Regions from separate parts of the Pantoea sp. App145 genome, predicted to be linked through region 2. Evidence: predicted binding sites of a transcription regulator. Region 2 holds the regulator's gene; each other region holds the start of a gene.
What was found. The regulator PurR, encoded in region 2, represses purine synthesis genes. The targets are predictions, from matches to a motif close to CANGCAAACGTTTGCNTG.
Positions count from the first base shown of each region.

Region 1: tusA (sulfurtransferase TusA) is a predicted target of PurR. The motif match lies at 3,062-3,079, and genes of this name have one in related genera.
Region 3: purL (phosphoribosylformylglycinamidine synthase) is a predicted target of PurR. The motif match lies at 4,520-4,537, and genes of this name have one in related genera.
Region 4: purE (5-(carboxyamino)imidazole ribonucleotide mutase) is a predicted target of PurR. The motif match lies at 4,270-4,287, and genes of this name have one in related genera.

Region 1 is NZ_CP133290.1:2,515,235-2,520,767, reverse strand. Features, by position in the region: gene glgP (glycogen phosphorylase) at 1-1,568, shown strand, start outside; gene RCF31_RS11540 (DcrB family lipoprotein) at 1,606-2,163, opposite strand; gene RCF31_RS11535 (7-cyano-7-deazaguanine/7-aminomethyl-7-deazaguanine transporter) at 2,281-2,946, opposite strand; gene tusA (sulfurtransferase TusA) at 3,140-3,391, shown strand; gene RCF31_RS11525 (zinc/cadmium/mercury/lead-transporting ATPase) at 3,411-5,533, opposite strand, start outside.
Region 2 is NZ_CP133290.1:977,741-983,273, reverse strand. Features, by position in the region: gene punC (purine nucleoside transporter PunC) at 1-233, opposite strand, end outside; gene punR (DNA-binding transcriptional activator PunR) at 343-1,254, shown strand; gene purR (HTH-type transcriptional repressor PurR) at 1,251-2,276, opposite strand; gene RCF31_RS04365 (YnhF family membrane protein) at 2,562-2,651, shown strand; gene RCF31_RS04360 (C40 family peptidase) at 2,707-3,492, opposite strand; gene RCF31_RS04355 (Grx4 family monothiol glutaredoxin) at 3,860-4,192, shown strand; gene rnt (ribonuclease T) at 4,229-4,894, opposite strand; gene gloA (lactoylglutathione lyase) at 5,005-5,412, opposite strand; gene RCF31_RS04340 (alkene reductase) at 5,509-5,533, opposite strand, start outside.
Region 3 is NZ_CP133290.1:3,948,013-3,953,545, reverse strand. Features, by position in the region: gene purL (phosphoribosylformylglycinamidine synthase) at 541-4,431, opposite strand; gene mltF (membrane-bound lytic murein transglycosylase MltF) at 4,701-5,533, shown strand, end outside.
Region 4 is NZ_CP133290.1:1,700,427-1,705,959, reverse strand. Features, by position in the region: gene ybbA (putative ABC transporter ATP-binding protein YbbA) at 1-150, shown strand, start outside; gene ybbP (putative ABC transporter permease subunit YbbP) at 147-2,564, shown strand; gene purK (5-(carboxyamino)imidazole ribonucleotide synthase) at 2,615-3,679, opposite strand; gene purE (5-(carboxyamino)imidazole ribonucleotide mutase) at 3,676-4,185, opposite strand; gene RCF31_RS07805 (UDP-2,3-diacylglucosamine diphosphatase) at 4,317-5,033, opposite strand; gene ppiB (peptidylprolyl isomerase B) at 5,033-5,527, opposite strand.

The sequences.
Region 1 (5,533 bases), 1.5 Mb from region 2:
TTCAGGATATCCTCCATCGTCACTGGCAAATGCACCAGACCTGGGACAACCTGGCGGACAAAATCGCTATTCACCTCAACGACACCCATCCGGTACTGGCGATTCCCGAACTGATGCGCTTGTTGATCGACGAACAGAAATTCAGCTGGGATGATGCGTTTGAAGTGACCTGCCAGGTGTTCTCCTACACCAACCATACGTTGATGACGGAAGCGCTGGAAACCTGGCCGGTGGATATGATCGGCAAGATCCTGCCGCGTCATCTCAGCATCATCTTTGAAATCAATGACTATTTCCTGAAAACCATTCAGGAATATTACCCGGATGACTGGGATCTGATGTCGCGTATCTCGATCATTGATGAGAACAATGGCCGCCAGGTACGTATGGCATGGCTGGCGGTGGTGGTCAGCCACAAGGTCAATGGTGTTTCTGAGTTGCACTCCACGTTGATGGTGCAGTCGCTGTTTGCCGATTTTGCCAAACTGTTCCCGGGCCGGTTCTGTAATAAAACCAATGGCGTCACCCCGCGTCGCTGGCTGGCGCTGGCCAACCCGGCGCTTTCTGAGGTGCTGGATGAGGCGATTGGCCGTACCTGGCGCACCGATCTCAGCCAGCTCAGCGATCTCACGCCACAGATTGATTTCCCGGCGTTTATCGAACAAATTGCCGATGCCAAATTTGCCAACAAAAAACGGCTTGCCGATTGGGTGGCGAAAAACCTTGATATTGTGCTCGATCCGCACGCGCTGTTTGATGTGCAAATCAAACGTATCCATGAATACAAACGTCAGTTGCTGAATGTACTGCACGTCATCACGCGCTATAACCGTATCAAGGCCGATCCCACTGCGGAATGGGTGCCGCGCGTCAATATCTTCGCCGGTAAAGCCGCTTCGGCGTATTACATGGCGAAGCACATCATCCATCTAATCAACGATGTGGCGAAGGTGATCAACAACGATCCTGACGTGAAGAATAAGTTGAAAGTGGTGTTTATTCCGAACTACGGCGTCAGCCTGGCGCAGATCATTATCCCGGCGGCGGATCTCTCCGAACAGATCTCCACGGCGGGTACGGAAGCCTCTGGCACCAGCAACATGAAATTTGCACTGAACGGGGCGTTAACCATCGGCACGCTGGATGGCGCGAACGTTGAGATGCGGGAACATGTGGGTGAGGAGAATATCTTTATCTTCGGCAACACCACGCCACAGGTGGAGAAGCTGCGCCGCGACGGCTATAACCCGCGTAAATATTACGAAGAGGATGCCGAGCTGCATCAGGCGCTGACGCAAATCGCCAGCGGTGTGTTCAGCCCACAGGAGCCAGGCCGCTACCGCAATTTGTTTGATGCGCTGGTTAACTTCGGCGATCACTACCAACTACTGGCGGATTATCGCAGCTATGTTGATACGCAGGATAAGGTGGATAAGTTGTATCGCCAGCCAGACGAATGGCAGCGGCGTGCGGCGCTGAATATCGCCAATATGGGCTATTTCTCGGCGGACCGGACCATCCAGGAGTATGCCGATGAGATTTGGCATATTTCGGCGGTAAGGTTGTAACAAGGTAACGGCGCGATTTATCGCGCCGTTACGGGGCTTATTTCAGGGTGATGCTTTTCACAATGCTGTCTGCATCGCTTTGCGCCTGCTGCTGGTTATCCGCAGGCAGGGTGATTTGGATGGTCAGCAATTTGTCATCCACTTTCGCCATAATCACTGACGACCAGGAGGTCTGGTGATTGGCGGAAATCACCGTATCCAGCTGCTGAGCAGGCTGTCCGCTCAGCGTCACCGCTTTATCCGACACCACCTGCAACTGCGGGTCGCGGCTGCGCTGCTGCTGTTCCAGACGCTGTGACAGCGTATCCAGGGCGTCAGTGGTCGGGTCACCGGCAATCACGATAATGGCACGAGCGCCGGTTTGATCGGCATACACATGCATATTGGCCGATTCTGAACCGAGTTTACCGCTCTTATCAGACATGCCCGCTGGCAGGGTAAAGCTCAGTTTGCCATCCAGCAGATTAACCGTTTGGCTTGACTGGCTGGCGCTGGCGCCATTGTCAGCCGCAGCTTGGTCATCTTTCTTCTGGTCACAGGCCGCGAGGCCAAGCACCAGCAGGCCAATGCCCGCATATTTCACTAAGTTACGCATTCCTATCCCTTTCACAAGATTCCAGTCGGATGTTATCAAATCGAAATCGGCGGCTAAAAGCAACCGCCGGTTTGTCAGGAAATCTTAGCGGGCAGCAGAGGATCGTACTACGTGCAATTAGCCGAAATTGAGCTGACGCTGGGCCGAACGTTCCGCCAGACGCTTTAACGCTGCATTGAGCAGCACGCCATAGGCCGGCAGGAAGAAAATCATGCAGATCATTACTTTGAAGCTGTAATCCACCAGCGCGATTTCCACCCAGTGCTGAGCCATAAACGGATCCGGGCTTTTATAGAAAGCGATAAAGAAAAAGGCCAGCGTATCGCTGATATTGCCCAGAAACATTGCTGCTGCTGGCGCAATCCACCATTGTGGCAGGCGGCGCAGACGGTTAAAGACGTGTACATCCAGAATCTGCCCCAGCGCGTAAGCCATAAAGCTGGCGCTGGCGATACGCGCCACGAACAGGTTCACCTGTTCCAGCGCTGCCCAGCCTTGCCATTCGCCCTGATAAAACACGCAGGAGACGACATAAGAGATCACCAGCGCCGGGACCATCACCGCCAGGATAATACGACGGGCCAGCGGCGCGCCGAATATGCGCACGGTCAGATCGGTGGCGAGGAAAATAAACGGGAAGCTGAAGGCACCCCAGGTGGTCTGGAAGCCAAAAATGGCTACCGGCAATTGCACCAGGTAGTTACTGGAGGTTATCACCAGCAAGTGGAATAGCGACAGCCAGAACAGCGCAAACATGCGCTGACGCGGAGAAAAAGCGATCATAGCTAACCTTTTTAGTGTTGGGGTGAGGGAACCCAGTACCGCAGTTTTCTGCGGTGGTTAATAAAAAATCGGCGGCATCTTATCGCGTTGTGCGATTTATGCAATGGTTAATATTAACGCAACCGTTATCGTCTTGCGCTGGTCTCCGGGCGCGTTAGAATGAGCGGCCTTACTTGTTAACAGACAGAGAATCATGAGCGATCTTTTTTCCGCGCCGGACCACACCCTCGATGCCCTTGGCCTGCGTTGCCCGGAGCCGGTGATGATGGTGCGCAAAACGGTGCGTCAGATGCAGGCAGGTGAAACCCTGCTGATTATTGCCGACGATCCGGCCACCACGCGTGATATTCCCGGCTTTTGCCGTTTTATGGAACATACCTTGCTGGCGCAGCAGACGGAAACCCTGCCGTATCAGTACCTGATCCAAAAGGGAGCGGATGCCTGATATCAGGCATCTATTGCGGCTAGCGCGATCGCAGTAACCGCAGCGCATTGGCGGTGACCAGCGCGGTAGCTCCGGAATCTGCCAGCACCGCCAGCCACAAGCCGGTAAAACCGAGCAACGTCGTCACCAGGAATAATGCCTTCAGCCCGAGCGCCAGCGCGATATTCTGACGGATAATACGACGTGTACGGCGGGCCAGCGCCACGGTGCGCGGCAGAATCGCCAGGCGGTTATGTGTCAGTGCCGCATCGGCGGCTTCCAGTGCCACATCGGTCCCGCTTCCCATCGCAATGCCCAAAGTGGCGGCTTTCATCGCCGGGGCATCGTTGATGCCATCGCCAATCATCGCCAGCGGATGTTGCGTATCCAGCTCACGTACAGCAGTGACTTTGTCCGCAGGCAGCAGACCGGCGCGATAATCAATCTGCAACGTTGCCGCGATCGCCGCAGCGGCGCGCGGGTTATCACCCGTCAGCATCAGGCTGCTGATGCCCAGTTTTTGCAGTGCGGCCAGGGCGGTAACCGCCTCTGCGCGCAATCGATCCTGCAACGCCAGCAGACCCAGCGGGCGTGCATCCTGCAACAATATCACCACGGTTTTGCCCTGCGCTTCATACTGCGCGATGCTCTGCTGCTGTTCATCAGACAGGTTTGTTACCTCACGCGGTGCCAGCAACTGATAGCTGATACCGTGAATATTCGCCTGAATCCCGCTGCCTGCCAGTGTCTGCTGGTTACTGGCGGCGGGCAGGGTAAGCCGCCGACGTACCGCTTCCGCCACGATGGCCAGCGCCAGTGGATGGCTGGAACCCTGTTCAACCGCCGCGCTCAGCGCCAGCAATTGCTCTGGCTGCTCGTTGCTGAAAGCGACGATATCGGTGACCTGTGGCTTACCTTCGGTCAGCGTGCCGGTTTTATCGAACGCCATCATCCTGACGCGGCTGAGTCGTTCCAGTGCAGCACCACCTTTGATCAATGCGCCCTGACGTGCAGCGGCAGCCAGGCCGGAGGTGATGGCTGCCGGAGTGGAGATCACCAGCGCACAGGGACAACCGATCAGCAGCAATGTCAGTCCTTTATAGATCCATGGCAACCACTCAGTGCCAGCCAGCACCGGCGGCAGAACCATCACCAGCAACGCCAGCAGCATAATCGCCGGGGTGTAGAGACGGCTGAAACGGTCAATAAAACGTTCCACCGGCGCGCGATGGCTTTCCGCTTCTTCAATCAGTTGCAGGATGCGGTCAATGGCGCTGTGGCCCGGTTCCGAGAGCACTTTCAGCGTCACCAGACGATCAACGCTGGTGGCCCCGGCCATCACCGTTTCGCCAGGCTGGCGTGCCACGGGTATTGATTCACCGGTGAGGGCACTTTCGTCAAAGCTGGCGCTGTGGCTAAGCAGCTCGCCATCGGCGGGTAAGCGACCCCCGGCGGCGACTTCAATCACATCGCCGGGCTGCAAATCCGCCAGTGCGACCTGCTGGCGCTGCGTGCCGCGCACACGGGTGGCGGTGTCGGGACGCAGCGCCATCAGCGCAGTCACCCCACGGCGGGCGCGAGTGGCCGCATAGGCTTCCAGTCTTTCGCCCAGCTGGAACAGCAGCAGCACCATCGCCGCTTCAGCGTGTGCGCCAATCACCAGCGCACCGGCGGCGGCCAGCGTCATCAGGGTTTCGATACTGAAGGGGGAGCCGCTGCGCAGCAAACGCCAGGCACTGCGCGCGACCGGTAGCAGGCCAACTAAGGTGGTGGCAATAAACAGACGATCGCCCCAGACGGGCGAGGCCAGACTCAGTAGCCAGCTGGCGAGCATCAGCACGCCCAGCAGCAGCAAACCGGCATTTTCCTGTAAACGGCTGGGCTGAATCTGCGGATCGGAGGAGATCAGGCTGAAACCAGCGTTTTTCACCGCCTGCTCAATGGCTGGACGAATATCATTTTCTGCGTCGACAACCAGTTTTTCACTGGCAAAGATGACGCGGGCGGTGTGCACCTGCGGCAGTTTTTGTACCGCGTTTTCGATTTTGCGTGCGCAGCTCGGGCAATCCATGCCAGCAATTTGCCAGCGGAATTGTTGGGTGCCAGGGCCGGGCCTGTCGCTCTCTTCGTCGGCGTCGCCGCCGGGGCTGCCGCTATCGCAGC
Region 2 (5,533 bases):
AATCCGGCCAGCAGAATGGGTTTGCGACCAAAGCGGTCAGACAACGGACCCCAGAAGACCTGCGCACAGGCAAAGCCACCGAGGAACAGGCTCAGGCTGGCGCTGATGGTGCCAGGGGCAGTGGCAAAATCCTGCTGCATGGCACCGAAGGCCGGCAGGTACATATCCGTAGCAAGAAAGCCGAGCATGCTTAGCAAAGCAAGGTAAGGCAAAAATCCTTTTGATGACAACATGGTGATTCTCATTAGACAAATTGAACGCCGGGGAGTGTAAAAGGGTGCGGCAGTCTTTGTGAAACGCTAATATTTGCGAAGTGCTATCAAAAATTTTGCAGGCAAAATCATGTGGTCTGAATACGCGCTTGAAGTGGTGGATGCGGTGGCTCGCAGCGGCAGTTTTAGCGCAGCGGCGCAGGAGTTGCATCGCGTGCCCTCTGCCATCAGCTATACGGTACGCCAGCTGGAAACCTGGCTGGCCGTGCCTTTGTTTGAAAGGCAGCACCGGGAGGTGGTATTGACGGCAGCGGGTGAGCATTTCGTGCGTGAAGGCCGGAGTGTTATCAAAAAAATGCTGGCAACCCGACGCCAGTGCCAGCAACTGGCTAACGGCTGGCGTGGTCAGTTGAGTATCGCGGTTGACTGTATCGTTAAACCGCAGCGTACCCGGCAACTGGTAAAGGATTTCTACCGTCACTTCCCGGATATGGAGCTGATTATCAGCTATGAAGTGTTCAACGGGGTCTGGGATGCGCTGGCTGATGGACGGGTCGATGTGGCGATTGGGGCCACCCAAGCCATTCCGGTCGGTGGGCGTTTCGCCTTCCAGGATATGGGCGCGCTGAACTGGCGTTGCGTGGTCAGTCCCGGGCATCCCCTGACAAAAAGTACCCAGCTGGATGAAGAAACCTTACGGACGTGGCCTTCGCTGGTGCTGGAGGATACGTCGCGGGCGCTGCCGCGGCGTATGACCTGGACGCTGGATAACCAGCGGCGTCTGGTGGTACCGGAGTGGGAAACCGGGATGGATTGCCTGCGGGCAGGTTTGTGCGTGGGCATGGTGCCGGGCCATTTAGCCCGGCGACTGCTGGATAGTGGCGAGTTAACCGAACTGACGCTGCCTGCGCCTTTCCCGGAGAGTCCCTGCTGCGTCAGCTGGTCGGAACAACGCGCTTCACCGGCATTAAGCTGGCTGCTGGATTATCTGGGCGATGCTGAAACGCTCAACCATGAGTGGTTGAGCGAAACGATAGCTTAGCGACGATAATCGCGGAACGGGCCGTCAGCGACTGAGCGGCGTTCAATCAATGTTGGCTGCACTTCGATGGTCTGCGGCTCTTCGCGTTTACTGGTGATGCGATCGAGCAGCATTTCCAGTGCTTTTTCTCCCAGCTGCGCTTTCGGCTGATGAACGGTCGTCAGCGCTGGGGTGAAATACCGGGCGTTGCGCACGTTGTCATAGCCAATCACCGAAATATCCTGTGGCACACGCAGCCCCATTTCATCGGCGGCACAAATCGCGCCCATCGCCATGATATCGCCGCCACAAAACACCGCCGTCGGACGTTGTTTCTGGTTGAGGATCTGCTGCATCGCCTGATAACCGGATTCTGGTTCGAAGTCGCCCTGCACAATCCATTCCGGACGAACGGTAATACCGGCTTCATGCAGTGCCTGCATAAAACCAGCATGACGACCGCCGCCAGTGTTGCGCTCCATCTGGCCGGGGATGGCACCAATGTCGCGATGTCCACGTTCAATCAGGTAACGTCCCGCAAGATAGCCGCCCTGGAAGGCGTTATCCTGCACGGTATCGGTGAAATCACCGCGAGACTCGCCCCAGTCCATCACCACCATCGGAATATTGCGGTTCTCTTCCAGCATGGTGAGCAGGTCGTCCGGATATTCGGAACACATCACCAATAAACCGTCGACGCGCTTTTGCGCCATCATCGAGAGATAAGCACGCTGCTTTTGCAGATCGTTATGCGCATTGCCGAGAATCAGCGTGTAGCCGCGGTCGAAACAGTGGTTTTCTACCGCTTCGATGATTTCCGCGAAATAGGGGGCTTCGCTGGAGGTGGCGAGCAATCCCAGTGTTTTGGTGTGGTTGACCTTCAGGCTACGCGCCACGGCGCTGGGCGAGTAGTGCAGTTCTTTGATCGCTTCCCATACGGCGTTACGCGTCTCTTCCGCGACAAAACGCGTCTTGTTGATGACATGCGAAACCGTGGTGGTGGAGACACCGGCGCGTTTCGCCACATCTTTAATTGTTGCCATGAAAATGGTACTCCCGGGCTTATCGCAACTTACTGATAAGTATATTGTTAAACGTTTGCGTCTGCTAATGGTTTTGCGCCCCAATTTTTGGGGCAAATGGCGAAGAAAAAGGCGTTAACTCTGAGTCTAAATCACTTTAACAGGCCACAAACACAGCGTGCGCAAAATCTGTTGCGCAACGAAAGGCGGCGATTCTAGCAAGCTGACGCGGATAACACGAGATTTTTGCCGGGGGCTGTGCGAAAATTACATTAACCCTTCAATTAATGTGACTAAGGAGTTGTGATGAGTACAGACCTGAAACTCGCGCTGGGTACTACCGTTGGCGCGCTGTTAATGATCATCGTGTTCAGCTTCACCGCGATCCTTCATTAATAAAAAAGCCGGACCTGAAATTTCAGTGTCCGGCTTTTTATTGCGCGGTGACCGCTTAGCGAATGGTTTTTGGCGTCATCATGCGGCGTGCACCGACATAATGCTTCTGCCAGTAATCTTCACCTAATGCGCTAATCTGAATATCTTTACCGGTACGCGGTGACTGAATAAACTTGCCGTTGCCAAGGTAAACACCCACATGGTCAGCGGTACCGCGATGGTTAATGCGGAAGAACACCAAATCTCCTTTCTCCAGCATATCGCGTTTAATCGGTGCCGCATCACGCAGGTGATACATTTCGTTAGCGGTGCGTGGGAATTTGTATTTCACCAGGTCTTTATAGGCATACCACACCAGACCACTGCAATCGAAACCGGTATGTGGTGAAGTACCACCCCACTGGTAGGGTTTACCGATCTGACCCATTAATTTGTTCATCGCCGTTTCACGCGCCTTTTGATAGCGCTGCCGGTGTGATTTGCTCATCCTGATGGTGGTGAGGTCGCTGGCGTCATCCTGCTCAGATGTGACTTTCGCCACGCGCTGATGACCATATTTTTTGATCGGCGACTTCAGCAGGGTTTTTCTGCGGGTAGTTTTGTGCAGCGCAGTTTCGGTTTTGGTGGGTTTCTTCAGTCTTAACTTATGAACACTGCTGGTAAGGCGTGATTTTTTGGTGCTGGTCTTGACCGGGCGTCGTTTACGGCGCTCATCTTCGCGTGCACTTTTTTTCTCTGCATTATGCAAACTGGCATTGATGGGCGCATGCGGTGACGCAGAAGCCACATTAAAAAACAGTTGGGCGAAAGCCAGCATAAAAAGCGTAATAAGTAAACGCATAGTCCGGTTACAGGTTAAGCAGTCTGCGATAAAACAGCCTGCGGCAAGTTAGAAAAATCTGATCAATGATCAGCGCCGGAATTGATTCTAATCCACTTTTTTTCCAAAAGGTAAGGCATTTTTCGATTAATCTGTTACCAGATGGTATCTGGGGCAAAAATGAGCGATTTCAGCCGGTTAACGCAGCATAATTATTGCCAATTATTAATCGGTTCATGCTTGCTAATGATATGAAAATGTTATTTGTTGCGCTGGAACTTAACAAACATGGCGATTAAGGTCGCTGAGAAGCAAAATCCCGTTTTCAGTGCGGGGGTGAAGTCGCTACAATAAACAAACACGAAGTGAGGAATTAAGGAAGGCAAAAATGAGTACTGTTGAAAAAATTCAGCGCCAGATCGCAGAAAACCCGATCCTGCTGTATATGAAAGGTTCGCCGAAACTGCCAAGCTGCGGTTTCTCTGCGCAGGCGGTGCAGGCTCTGTCTGCCTGTGGTGAGCGCTTCGCGTATGTTGATATCCTGCAAAACCCGGATATCCGTGCTGAATTGCCGAAATATGCCAACTGGCCAACGTTCCCGCAGCTGTGGGTCGATGGCGAGCTGGTCGGTGGTTGCGACATCATCGTTGAGATGTTCCAGCGTGGTGAGCTGCAACCGCTGATTAAAGAAACTGCTGAGAAGTATAAAGAAGCAGAATAATTGCAAAGGCCGACGCATCGTCGGCCTTTCTTTTGGTCATTCTGCGTCGTCTTCCGACACATCGTCACTGAATGCGACCGGCCAGCCGCCAAGGCGCTTCCAGCGATTGACCAGTTCGCAAAACAGCGTCGCGGTTTGTTCAGTGTCATACAAGGCAGAATGCGCCTGGGTACTATCGAAATCCATACCTGCCGCTTTACAGGCTTTTGCCAGCACCGTCTGACCTAGCACCAGGCCGCTTAACGCTGCGGTATCAAAAGTGGCAAAGGGATGGAATGGGTTGCGCTTCAGACCGACACGTTCGGCTGCCGCCATAAGAAAGCCATGATCAAAGGTGGCGTTATGCGCCACGATAATCGCGCGATTGCAGTGACTGTCCTTTGTGCCTTTACGCACCATCTTAAAAATTGCATGCAGCGCTTCATATTCGCTCACCGCGCCACGGAGCGGGTTGCTGGGATCAATCCCGGTAAACGCCAGTGCATCCGGGTTAAGAACCGCACCTTCAAAGGGTTCAACGTGAAAATGCAGCGTTTCGTCGCGATGCAACCAGCCGTCTTCATCCATTTTGAGTGTGGTGGCGGCAATTTCCAGCAGGGCATCGGTTTTGGCATTAAAACCGGCCGTTTCGACGTCGATCACCACGGGATAAAAACCGCGAAAGCGTTGATGGAGAGCGTTTAAGTCGTTCGATTCAGACATCAGGATCTCATAGCAATAAATGGGGCAGCGCGCATTATGGCAAAAATTGCGGGAGGGTGCAGCAGGAGAGAGGAGCGCCAGCCCGTAAATACCCAGGCTGGCAGGCAGGCTTAGTTGCCGATGCCGTGTCCGGCGTGTTTGTTTTCGATCAGTTCGATTTTGTAGCCATCCGGATCTTCGACAAACGCAATCACCGTGGTGCCGCCTTTAACCGGGCCAGCTTCACGGGTCACTTTACCACCGACATTGCGGATGCGGTCACAGGTGGCCGCAACATCATCGACGCCCAGTGCAATGTGTCCGTAGGCGTTGCCGAGATCATAGCTCTCGACGCCCCAGTTATAGGTCAGCTCAATCACGGCACCTTCGCTTTCTTCGGTATAGCCAACAAAAGCCAGGGTGTACTTATATTCGGTGTTTTCGCTCTGACGCAGCAGGCGCATGCCCAGCACACGTGTGTAAAAATCGATGGAACGCTGCAAATCGCCAACGCGTAACATGGTGTGAAGTAAACGCATAACATCCTCTTTTAACAAGCACAAAGGCTAAGTATAGCGAGTTAACGCTCTGAAGAAACAGCATTGCCGCACATCCGGTGCGGCAATCAAACTTTCTTATAACGTCGGGTAATCGGTATAA
Region 3 (5,533 bases), 1.3 Mb from region 2:
CTAGCGGAGTCTGAAAGCGGAAGAAAGCATAGATAAGAAAACGGCAGGCGCTATGGCCTGCCGTTGAGCGTGACGCCGAACGCCTCACGCGGGAATAAGGTGGTGCCTAACTCAACGTTACGTCCGATGCTTGATAACGTTGCAAAGCAAGCGATTATCGGTTGGGTGGACGGCAGGCACCGTTTGGTGCGTCATTCAGTTTTTATGAGCTCAACCGCAATGCGGGGCAATCATAAGCAGGAGAATGAGCAACGTAATGAGTATAGCAAACATCGTGCCAAAAATAAAATAGCGTTAATTATCAGATAAATGCTTTCTCAGAGTGAGACACGGCGCAAAAAATTTACCGTCCGGTCTAAAAAAACTGTCGCTGATTAGCAACGCGTTTCTGAAGGAAAAATCACACCCAATAATATCAATAGGTTAAATGTCACCTTTTGACGACAGGCTAACCGTAGCGGTGTCGCTGTTTTCCGACATCAAAAAAAAGGGCATCCATCAGGATGCCCTTGATTGCGCGATAAATCGCGCCGCTACGCATTAACCCAACTGCTTACGTGCGTTGCGGAAAATACGCATCCACGGGCTGTCTTCGCCCCACTCTGCCGGGTGCCAGGAATTGCTCACAGTACGGAACACGCGTTCCGGGTGCGGCATCATAATGGTCACGCGGCCGCTTTCGTTGGTCACCGCAGTGATACCGTTCGGGGAACCGTTCGGGTTGGCCGGATAAGTCTCGGTCACCTTACCGAAGTTGTCCACGAAACGCAGCGCCACCAGGCCTTTGCTTTCCAGCGCCGCCAGATGCGCGCCATCACGCACTTCAACAAAACCTTCGCCGTGTGATACCGCAATCGGCATATGCGAACCGGCCATGCCGTCCAGCAGCAGTGACGGGCTGGCAGCCACTTCCACCAGGCTGAAACGCGCTTCAAAGCGTTCTGACTGGTTACGCACGAAGCGCGGCCACAGTTCGCTGCCCGGCACCAGCTCACGCAGATTGGACATCATCTGGCAGCCGTTACAGACGCCCAGCGCCAGCGTCTGCGGACGATGGAAGAAGTTTTCGAACTCATCACGCACGCGGCTGTTGAACAGGATGGATTTCGCCCAGCCTTCACCCGCACCCAGTACGTCACCGTAGGAGAAGCCACCACAGGCCACCAGCGCATGGAACTCTTCCAGACCGCGACGGCCCGCCAGCAGATCGCTCATATGCACATCGACAGCGGTAAAGCCTGCACGATGGAAGGCGGCCGCCATTTCAACGTGGGAATTGACGCCCTGCTCACGCAGCACCGCCACACGCGGACGCGCACCGGTGGCAATCATCGGCGCGGCAACGTCTTCTTCCGGTTTGAAGGTCAGATGGACATTCAGGCCAGGATCGTTGTCGTTTTTCTTCGCTTCATGTTCCTGATCGGCACAGGCCGGGTTGTCACGCAGACGCTGCATCTGCCAGGTGGTTTCTGCCCACCAGGTACGCAGCGTGGTACGGCTTTCGCTGTACACCGCATGCTCACCAGAACGAATCACAAAACGATCGCCCGGCAGCGCCTGACCAATCACATGGACGTTGGTCATCAGGCCATGATCGGCGAACGTCTTCAGCACCGCATCACGGTCAGCAGCGTTGATTTGCACCACCGCACCCAGTTCTTCGGTAAACAGCGCCGCCAGCGCATCACTACCCAGCGCGGCGATGTCCGCTTCGATACCGCAATGACCGGTAAACGCCATCTCAGCCAGCGTTACCAGCAGGCCGCCGTCAGAACGGTCGTGGTAGGCCAGCAGTTTCTGCTCCGCCACCAGCGCCTGAATGGCGTTGAAGAAGCCAGCCAGCTGTCCGGCGTCACGCACGTCAGCCGGTTTATCACCCAGTTGACGATAGACCTGTGACAGCGCCGTCGCCCCCAGCGTGTTTGCGCCATTGCCCAGATCCACCAGCAGCAGCAGGTTGTCTTTATCGGCCTGCAATTGCGGCGTCACGGTGCGGCGTACGTCTTCCACGCGGGCAAAAGCGGTGATGACCAGCGACAGCGGTGACGTCATTTCACGCTGTTCATTCCCCTGCTGCCAGCGGGTTTTCATCGACATGGAATCTTTACCCACCGGGATGGTGATACCCAGCGCCGGGCAAAGTTCTTCGCCGACCGCTTTCACGGCTTCATACAGGCCCGCATCTTCACCCGGGTGACCGGCTGCCGCCATCCAGTTCGCTGACAGCTTCACGCGTGTCAGTGAACCAATTGCCGTTGCGGCGAGGTTAGTCAGAGCTTCACCCACCGCCAGACGGCCTGAAGCGGCGAAGTCGAGCAGTGCGACCGGGGCGCGTTCGCCGAGAGAGAAGGCTTCACCGTAGTAGCTGTCGAGACTGGCGGTGGTCACTGCGCAGTTAGCAACCGGAATCTGCCACGGACCCACCATCTGATCGCGTGCCACCATACCGGTTACGGTACGGTCACCGATGGTAACAAGGAAGGTTTTCTCTGCCACGGTCGGCAGATGCAGCACACGGTTGACCGCATCAGCCACGGTGATGCCGTCGCGCTGCAACGCTTCACCTTTCGCCTGCTGACTGACCACATCACGCGTCATCTTCGGCGTTTTGCCCAGCAGCACATCCAGCGGCATATCGATCGGTTTGTTGTCGAAATGCGTATCCGCCAGGCTCAGATGCTGTTCTTCGGTGGCTTCACCAATTACCGCGTAAGGGGCACGCTCGCGCTGGCACAGCTCATCAAACAGCGCCAGTTTGTCCGGCGCTACCGCCAGCACATAACGTTCCTGCGATTCGTTACACCACACTTCCAGCGGGCTCATGCCTGGCTCATCGCTCAGCACGTCACGCAGATTGAAGCGGCCACCACGGCCACCGTCGCTGACCAGCTCCGGCATGGCGTTAGACAAGCCACCTGCACCCACGTCATGGATAAACAGAATCGGGTTAGCTTCGCCCAGCTGCCAGCAGCGGTCGATCACTTCCTGGCAACGACGTTCCATTTCCGGGTTGTCACGCTGTACGGAAGCAAAGTCGAGGTCGGCATCAGACTGGCCAGAAGCCATTGATGAGGCAGCACCGCCGCCGAGACCGATATTCATTGCCGGGCCACCCAGCACAATCAGCTTCGCGCCCACCACTATTTCGCCTTTCTGCACGTGGTCGGCACGGATGTTACCGATGCCGCCCGCCAGCATGATTGGCTTGTGGTAACCACGCAGTTCTTCACCGTTGTGGCTGTTAACGCGCTCTTCATAGGTACGGAAGTAACCGTTCAGTGCCGGACGACCAAATTCGTTGTTGAACGCCGCGCCACCCAGTGGGCCTTCGGTCATGATATCCAGCGCCGTCACGATACGATCCGGCTTACCAAAGTCTTCTTCCCACGGCTGTTCAAAGCCCGGAATACGCAGGTTGGACACTGAAAAGCCCACCAGACCCGCTTTGGGTTTGGCACCACGTCCGGTTGCGCCTTCGTCACGGATTTCACCACCGGAACCGGTCGCCGCACCTGGCCATGGAGAAATCGCCGTTGGGTGGTTATGCGTTTCCACTTTCATCAGGATATGCGCGGCTTCCTGATGGAAATCGTATTCGCCTTTTTCGGCATCGGCGTAGTAACGGCCAACTTCGGAACCTTCCATCACCGCCGCGTTGTCTTTATAGGCAGACAACACATAGTCAGGCGTTTGTTCGAAGGTATTTTTGATCATTTTAAACAGCGACTTCGGCTGTTTTTCACCGTCAATAATCCAGTCGGCGTTGAAGATTTTGTGGCGGCAATGCTCGGAGTTCGCCTGGGCAAACATATAGAGTTCAATGTCGTTCGGGTTGCGACCCAGCGTAGTGAAGGCGTTCAGCAGATAGTCGATTTCGTCATCGGCCAGAGCCAGACCCAGCGTAGTGTTAGCCAGTTCCAGTGCCTGACGGCCTCCACCCAGCACATCAACACTTTTCAGCGGCTGCGGCTCATGGTGGGCAAACAGTTGCTGCGCATCATTGAGATCGCCGTATACCGTTTCCATCATGCGGTCATGCAGCAGGCTGGCAAGGGTCTGCCACTGCGCTTCTGTCAGCTGCGGTGCCTGAACATAGAACGCCATACCGCGTTCCAGACGACGCACCTGTGGCAGATCGCAGTTGTGGGCGATATCGGTCGCTTTGGAGGACCAGGGTGAAATGGTGCCTGGACGCGGCGTCACCAGCAACAGACGCCCTTGTGGCGCATGTTCGGCGAGAGACGGACCGTATTTCAGCAGGCGTTGCAGGCGGGCTTTTTCGTCCGCACTCAGCGGCGCACTGACATCGGCAAAATGGACGTACTCGGCGTAAATATCACTCACCGGCAGATGAGCGTCCTGAAAGCGGGTCAGCAGTTTGTTTACACGAAATGCCGACAGGGCGGGCGAACCACGCAGAATTTCCATCATTAAAGATCTCTCGTCTTCGAAGCGCCGGGCGACGCTTCATTGGGCGCAACAGGGAAAACGGGGCGTATTATAGAGAAACAGCACCGGTTACGAAACCGTTTGCGCAGAATTTATGGCCTACCGGATTCGCCTGAATTTTGCGCAAATCCTGCTATATAAGTTGCTCCGGCTCGCTTTGTTGCGCAAAATGCCCTTCGCTCTGGGAGTTCATACAAGATCAATACTGCCTTTTAAAGACAGAGGCCTTAGAGCCAGCGAGAGACAACTATTTGAAACGCCTGAAATTAAACTATCTGTTTATCGGTCTGATAACCGTGCTACTTGCGCTGGCACTGTGGCCGTCGATCCCCTGGTACGGGGGCGGCAAAGACGCGATATCGCAGATCAAATCACGGGGAGTGCTGCGCATCAGTACCGTTAACTCCCCGCTGACTTACTACACCATCAATAATGCACCAGCCGGTATGGATTACGAGCTGGCAAAGCGCTTCGCCGATTATCTTGGCGTCAAACTCCAGGTGACGGTGCGTCCGAACCTCGGTGACCTGTTTGACGATCTTGATGATGGTAAGGCGGATTTGCTGGCTGCGGGCCTGATCTACAACAACGATCGCATAGCCCGTTATCAGACCGGACCGAGTTATTACTCGGTATCGCAACAGCTGGTGTATCGCATTGATAAGCCGCGGCCAAAAAACCTCGGTGATCTGAAAGGCCGCCTGATTGTGCAGTCCGGTTCCGCGTACCTGTCAACTTTACGTTCCGCTAAAGCCGGAAACTATCCCGATCTTGACTGGTCAATCGCTACCGACCAGGGGCAAAAAGCGCTGCTGGAAGCGGTGGCGGATGGCAAACTGGACTACACCGTGGGGGATTCTGTCACCATTGGCCTGCTGCAACGCATTCATCCGCAGCTGGCAGTGGCCTTTGATATCACCGATGAAGAACCCGTCACCTGGTATCTGCCACATGATAAAGAAGATGACAGCCTGAATGCAGCCATGCTCGACTTCTATAGTCAGATGAGCGAAGAAGGCACCATCGCGCGGCTGGAGGAGAAGTATCTCGGCCATGTCGGCACTTTTGATTACGTCGATACCCG
Region 4 (5,533 bases), 720 kb from region 2:
CAGACCGGTGACCGCATTGCTGATCTGTTGTTTTCCCTGAACAGGGATTTCGCCACGACACTGATCCTGGTTACGCACGATGAACAGCTGGCGGCACGTTGCGATCGTCGCCTGCGGCTACGTGATGGCAAATTGTGGGAGGAGTCATGATCTGGCGCTGGTTCTGGCGCGAGTGGCGTTCGCCCTCGCTGTTGATCGTCTGGCTGGCGCTGACGCTGGCGGTGGCCTGTGTGCTGGCGCTGGGTTCGATCAGCGACCGCATGGAAAAAGGCTTAAGCCAGCAAAGCCGTGATTTTATGGCGGGCGATCGCACGCTGCGCAGCAGTTCCCCGGCCCCGGAAGCCTGGCTGGCAAAAGCGCGTGAGGAGGGCTTGTCAGTCAGCCGCCAGCTCAGTTTTATGACCATGACCTTTGCGCAGCAAACGCCGCAGCTGGCGGATGTGAAGGCGGTCGATGATGCGTATCCGATGTTCGGTACCTTGCAAACGGATCCTCCTGGCCTGCGCCCGGTTGCCGGAACGGTGTTGGCGGCCCCGCGCTTGCTGGCGTTGCTCAACCTGAAAACCGGCGATCAGATTGATGTGGGTGACACCACGCTGCGTATTGTCGGGGAGGTGATTCAGGAGCCGGATGCCGGTTTCAATCCCTTCCAGACCGCCCCGCGCCTGTTAATGAACCTGGCCGATGTGGAGAAAACCGGTGCTATTCAGCCGGGTAGCCGTCTGAGCTGGCGTTACAAATTTTCCGGCGATCCGGCCCCATTGGCACGCTATGACAGCTGGATTCAGCCGCAGCTGAAGCCCGATCAGCGCTGGATCAGCGTTGAAAACTCAGAAGATGCATTAGGACGATCGATGCAGCGGGCGCAGCAATTTTTGCTGCTTTCGGCGTTACTGACGTTGCTGCTGGCGATCGCCGCCGTCGCGGTGGCGATGAGCCACTATTGCCGCAGCCGCTATGATTTGGTGGCGGTGCTGAAAACCCTCGGTGCGACGCGGCGGGTGCTGCAACGCTTAATCATCGGCCAGTGGCTGGCAGTGCTGCTGCTGGCAGCATTGGCGGGGAGCGTGCTGGGGCAGGGAATTGAGGTCATCCTGCTGGTGATGCTGAAACCGGTCCTGCCTGGCGCGCTGCCGGCCGCCAGTTTCTGGCCCTGGCTGTGGGCGCTGGGGGCAATGTTTGTGATTTCGCTGCTGGTGGGCCTGCGACCTTATCGTTTATTAATGGCAACCCTGCCGCTACGCGTATTGCGGCGGGATGCCGTGGCGAATGTCTGGCCGCTGCGTTTCTATCTGCCGGTGATGGCACTGGTGGTGATTGGTCTGCTGGCGCTGCTGATGGGCGGCAGCAAAATGTTGTGGGCACTGCTGGTGGGCGTAGTGATGCTGGCAATATTGCTGGCGGTACTTGGCTGGGGCGCGCTGCTGCTGTTGCGGCGTCTGGTGGTGCGCAATCTGGCGATGCGATTGGCGATTAATCGTCTGCTGCGCCAGCCTGCCATGACCCTCAGCCAACTGGCGGCTTTTTCGCTCTCCTTTATGCTACTGGCACTATTGCTGGTGATGCGCGGTGACCTGCTGGATCGCTGGCAACAGCAATTGCCACCGGATAGCCCCAACTATTTTCTGCTGAATATGACGCAGGAACAGGTGCCGCAGGTACGTGATTTCCTCCATTCGCATCACATCAAAGCAGAAACCTTCTATCCGATTATTCGCGCGCGTCTGACGCAGCTGAACGGGAAGGATGCCGATCCGAATATGGATAACGCGCTGAATCGCGAGCTGAATCTGACGTGGCAGGCAGAACGACCAGATCATAACCCACTGGTGGCGGGAACATGGCCGCCGCGTGCCGGGGAGGTTTCAGTAGAAACTGAGCTGGCGGATCGGCTGGGAGTGAAACTGGGCGATACCTTAACCTTCAGCGGCGATACCCAGCAGTTCAGCGCCAAAATTACCAGCCTGCGTAAAGTTGACTGGGAAAGCATGCGACCAAACTTCTTCTTCATTTTCCCGCCGGGTGCGCTGGATGATCAGCCGCAGACGTGGCTGACCAGCTTCCGTATGGACAGCAATCCGGCCTTACTGGCGCAACTGAATCGCAGTTTCCCCACCCTGAGCCTGCTGGATATTGGCAGCATACTGCGCCAGATTGGTCAGGTGCTGGCGCAGGTCAGCCAGGCACTGGAAATTATGGTGGTGCTGGTGACGATTTGCGGCGTGTTACTGTTGCTGGCGCAGATTCAGGTCGGTATGCGTCAGCGGCGTCAGGAGCTGGTGGTTTATCGCACGCTGGGGGCGAGCAAGCGGCTGCTGCGTGGGACGTTATGGTGCGAGTTCGCGCTGCTTGGCGTGGTGTCGGGTGTGGCAGCGGCGCTTGGAGCGGAAGCGGCCCTGTGGGGATTACAGCGTAAAATCTTTGATTTTCCGTGGGAACCAGACTGGAGCCTGTGGCTGGCGTTACCGATCTGCGGAGCAGTTTTGTTGTCGTTGTGCGGCGGCTGGTTGGGTGTGCGCTTGCTGAAGGGGAAAGCGTTGTTCAGAAGGTTTGAGGCGGCGTGATAAATCGCACCGCGTTACAGAACGGTCGCCATTGATGGCGACCGTTTTCGTTACAGTTTCTCCACCGCCCAGGCGATACCACTGGCGTACTCAGGCGGTAGCAAAGGCACCAGCGCGTTCAGAGCCGCAGCCAGGCGGGCCTGGTCGCTGTCAGTGATATTCAGGTGACCCACTTTACGTCCCGGACGCACTTCTTTTTCGTACCAATGCAGATGCACCAGCGGCTGATGCAGCCACGCCAGATTCACATCAGTACCGATCAGGTTGACCATCACGGAAGGTGCATACACCACCGGCTGTGGCAGCGGTAAGCCCAGTACGGCACGTAAATGCAGCTCGAACTGGCTGATGGACGCGCCATTCTGTGTCCAGTGCCCGCTGTTGTGCACGCGCGGAGCCAGCTCGTTGATCAGCAGGCCTTGTGGTGTGATGAAACATTCCATCGCCATCACGCCCACGTAGTTCAGCTCATGCATGATGGCGCTGAGCATTGCTTCGGCCTGTTGCTGCTGTGCGGCATCCGCCTGCGGGAAGGCCACGCTGGTACGCAGAATGCCGTCCTGATGCAGGTTATGGGTCAGCGGGTAGAAAACGGTGCTGCCGTCCTGACCGCGCGCGCCCACCAGTGAAACTTCGCCGCTGAAGTTGATGCCCTGCTCAACGATACATTCACCGTAGCATTCATCCGGCAGGCTGTCGGTTTCATTGGCGCGCAGACGCCACTGACCACGCCCGTCATAACCACCGGTACGGCGTTTGACAATGGCAAGTTCGCCCAGTGAACTGAACACCTGCAGCCACTCGCTTTTATCCGCCAGCAACTGCCACGGCGCGGTGGCAAGGTTGAGCTGATCGAGCAGCTGTTTTTGCGTCAGGCGATCGGCCAGACGCGGGAAAATATCGCGATTCACAAACGCCGGATGGCTTGCCAGTTCACGCGTCAGCGCAGTTTCCGGCCAGCGTTCAATTTCGGCGGTGATAACGCTTTGTGCAATCGGCAGGGCAGAGGGTTCCGCATCCAGCCCTACCGGGTAGACAGCGATACCCAGCGGTTCACCGGCCTGACGCAGCATCCGGCCTAACTGACCATTTCCCAGTACGCAAACCGGTTTCATGCATCCCCCCGCGGGTCCGGGTTGTTCAGCACTTCATCAGTCTGGGTCTGACGCCAGGTTGCCAGGCGAGTTGCCAGCGCGCTGTCGTGAATCGCCAGAATCTGTGCGGCCAGCAGTGCGGCGTTCGCGGCACCGGCTTTACCAATTGCCAGCGTGCCTACCGGAATACCACGCGGCATTTGCACGATGGAGTAAAGGCTATCGACCCCGCTCAGCGCGGCGCTTTGTACCGGTACACCCAGCACCGGCACCAGCGTTTTGGCTGCCAGCATGCCCGGCAGATGTGCGGCACCGCCAGCACCGGCGATAATCACCTGAAAACCATTCTGGGCGGCGTTTTCGGCAAAGCTGAACAGTTTGTCCGGCGTACGGTGAGCAGAAACCACTTCAACGTGGAAGGGGACATCCAGGCTGTTAAGAATTTCCTCGGCGAACTGCATGGTAGCCCAGTCACTTTTGGAACCCATGACGATGGCGATACGGGCCGGGGCGGCGTTGGATGACATGCGGTCAACTCCTGTGAATATACAAACGAACCTGGCCGGGCGGGCAGGTGAAGAAGGGCACAGAGAATAGCATGAGATGGCAGCAAGGAAAACGGTTGCGTGGCCGGAAAACGGGCAAGATTGCCCGTTTGTCAGAACGGAAATTCGATAAGCCTGACGCCATCAGCATCGACCTGAACCATCGATCCCTGCTGATGCCAGGCACCGAGCACCACGCGTTGAGCGTTTTCACCCTGCAAAACAAACTCATGGATAGCCGGGCGATGGGTATGGCCGTGAATCAATAGCCGCACCTGCTGGCGCGTCATGGCCTCGATAACCGCCTGTTGATTGACATCCATGATGCTCAGCGACTTATGCTGATTGGCCTGTTTGCTGTCGGCACGCATTCTGGCGGCAATCCGCATCCGCAAACGTAATGGTAAGGCGAGAAACAGTTTTTGCAGCCAGCGCTGATGCACTTTGGCGCGAAAACGCTGGTAGCCTTCATCGTCGGTGCAAAGGGTATCGCCGTGCATAATCAGCAGACGCTGACCATACAGAGTTAACACCTGTTCTTCCGGCAGCAACGTCATGCCGCAGGCAGCAGCAAAGCGCTGGCCGAGCAGGAAATCGCGATTGCCGTGAATAAAATACTTCGGAACCGGCAACGCCTTGAGCACAGCGGCGATTTGCTGATGCAGCGGATTGGGATCGTCATCGCCGATCCAGGCTTCAAACAGGTCACCGAGGATATAAAGCGCATCGCACTGATGCGCTTCACGCTGCAAAAAATGCAGAAAACCGGCAGTAATTGCCGGTTCGTCCTGACACAGATGAAGATCTGCGATAAACAGCGTGCGCGACATTACTCGCTAACGGTCACTTTCTGGATGATCACGTCATCTTTCGGCACATCCTGGTGCATGCCGCTGCGGCCGGTAGCAACCGCTTTGATTTTTTCGACTACGTCCATACCTTCAACCACTTCAGCAAACACGCAGTAACCCCAGCCCTGCAGGCTTTCGTCACGGAAGTTCAGGAAGTCGTTGTCGGCTACGTTGATGAAGAACTGCGCAGTGGCAGAGTGCGGGGCCTGAGTACGTGCCATCGCCAGAGTGCCACGGGTGTTTTTCAGACCGTTATTGGCTTCGTTACGGATTTCTTCTTTGGTGGCTTTCTGTTTCATGCCAGGCTCAAAACCGCCGCCCTGAATCATAAAGCCATTGATGACACGGTGGAAAATGGTGTTGTCGTAGAAACCATCACGGCAGTAATCCAGGAAGTTCTTTACGGTTGCCGGCGCTTTATCATCGAAAGTTTTAATTACGATATCGCCATGGTTCGTCTGGAAAGTGACCATCATTCT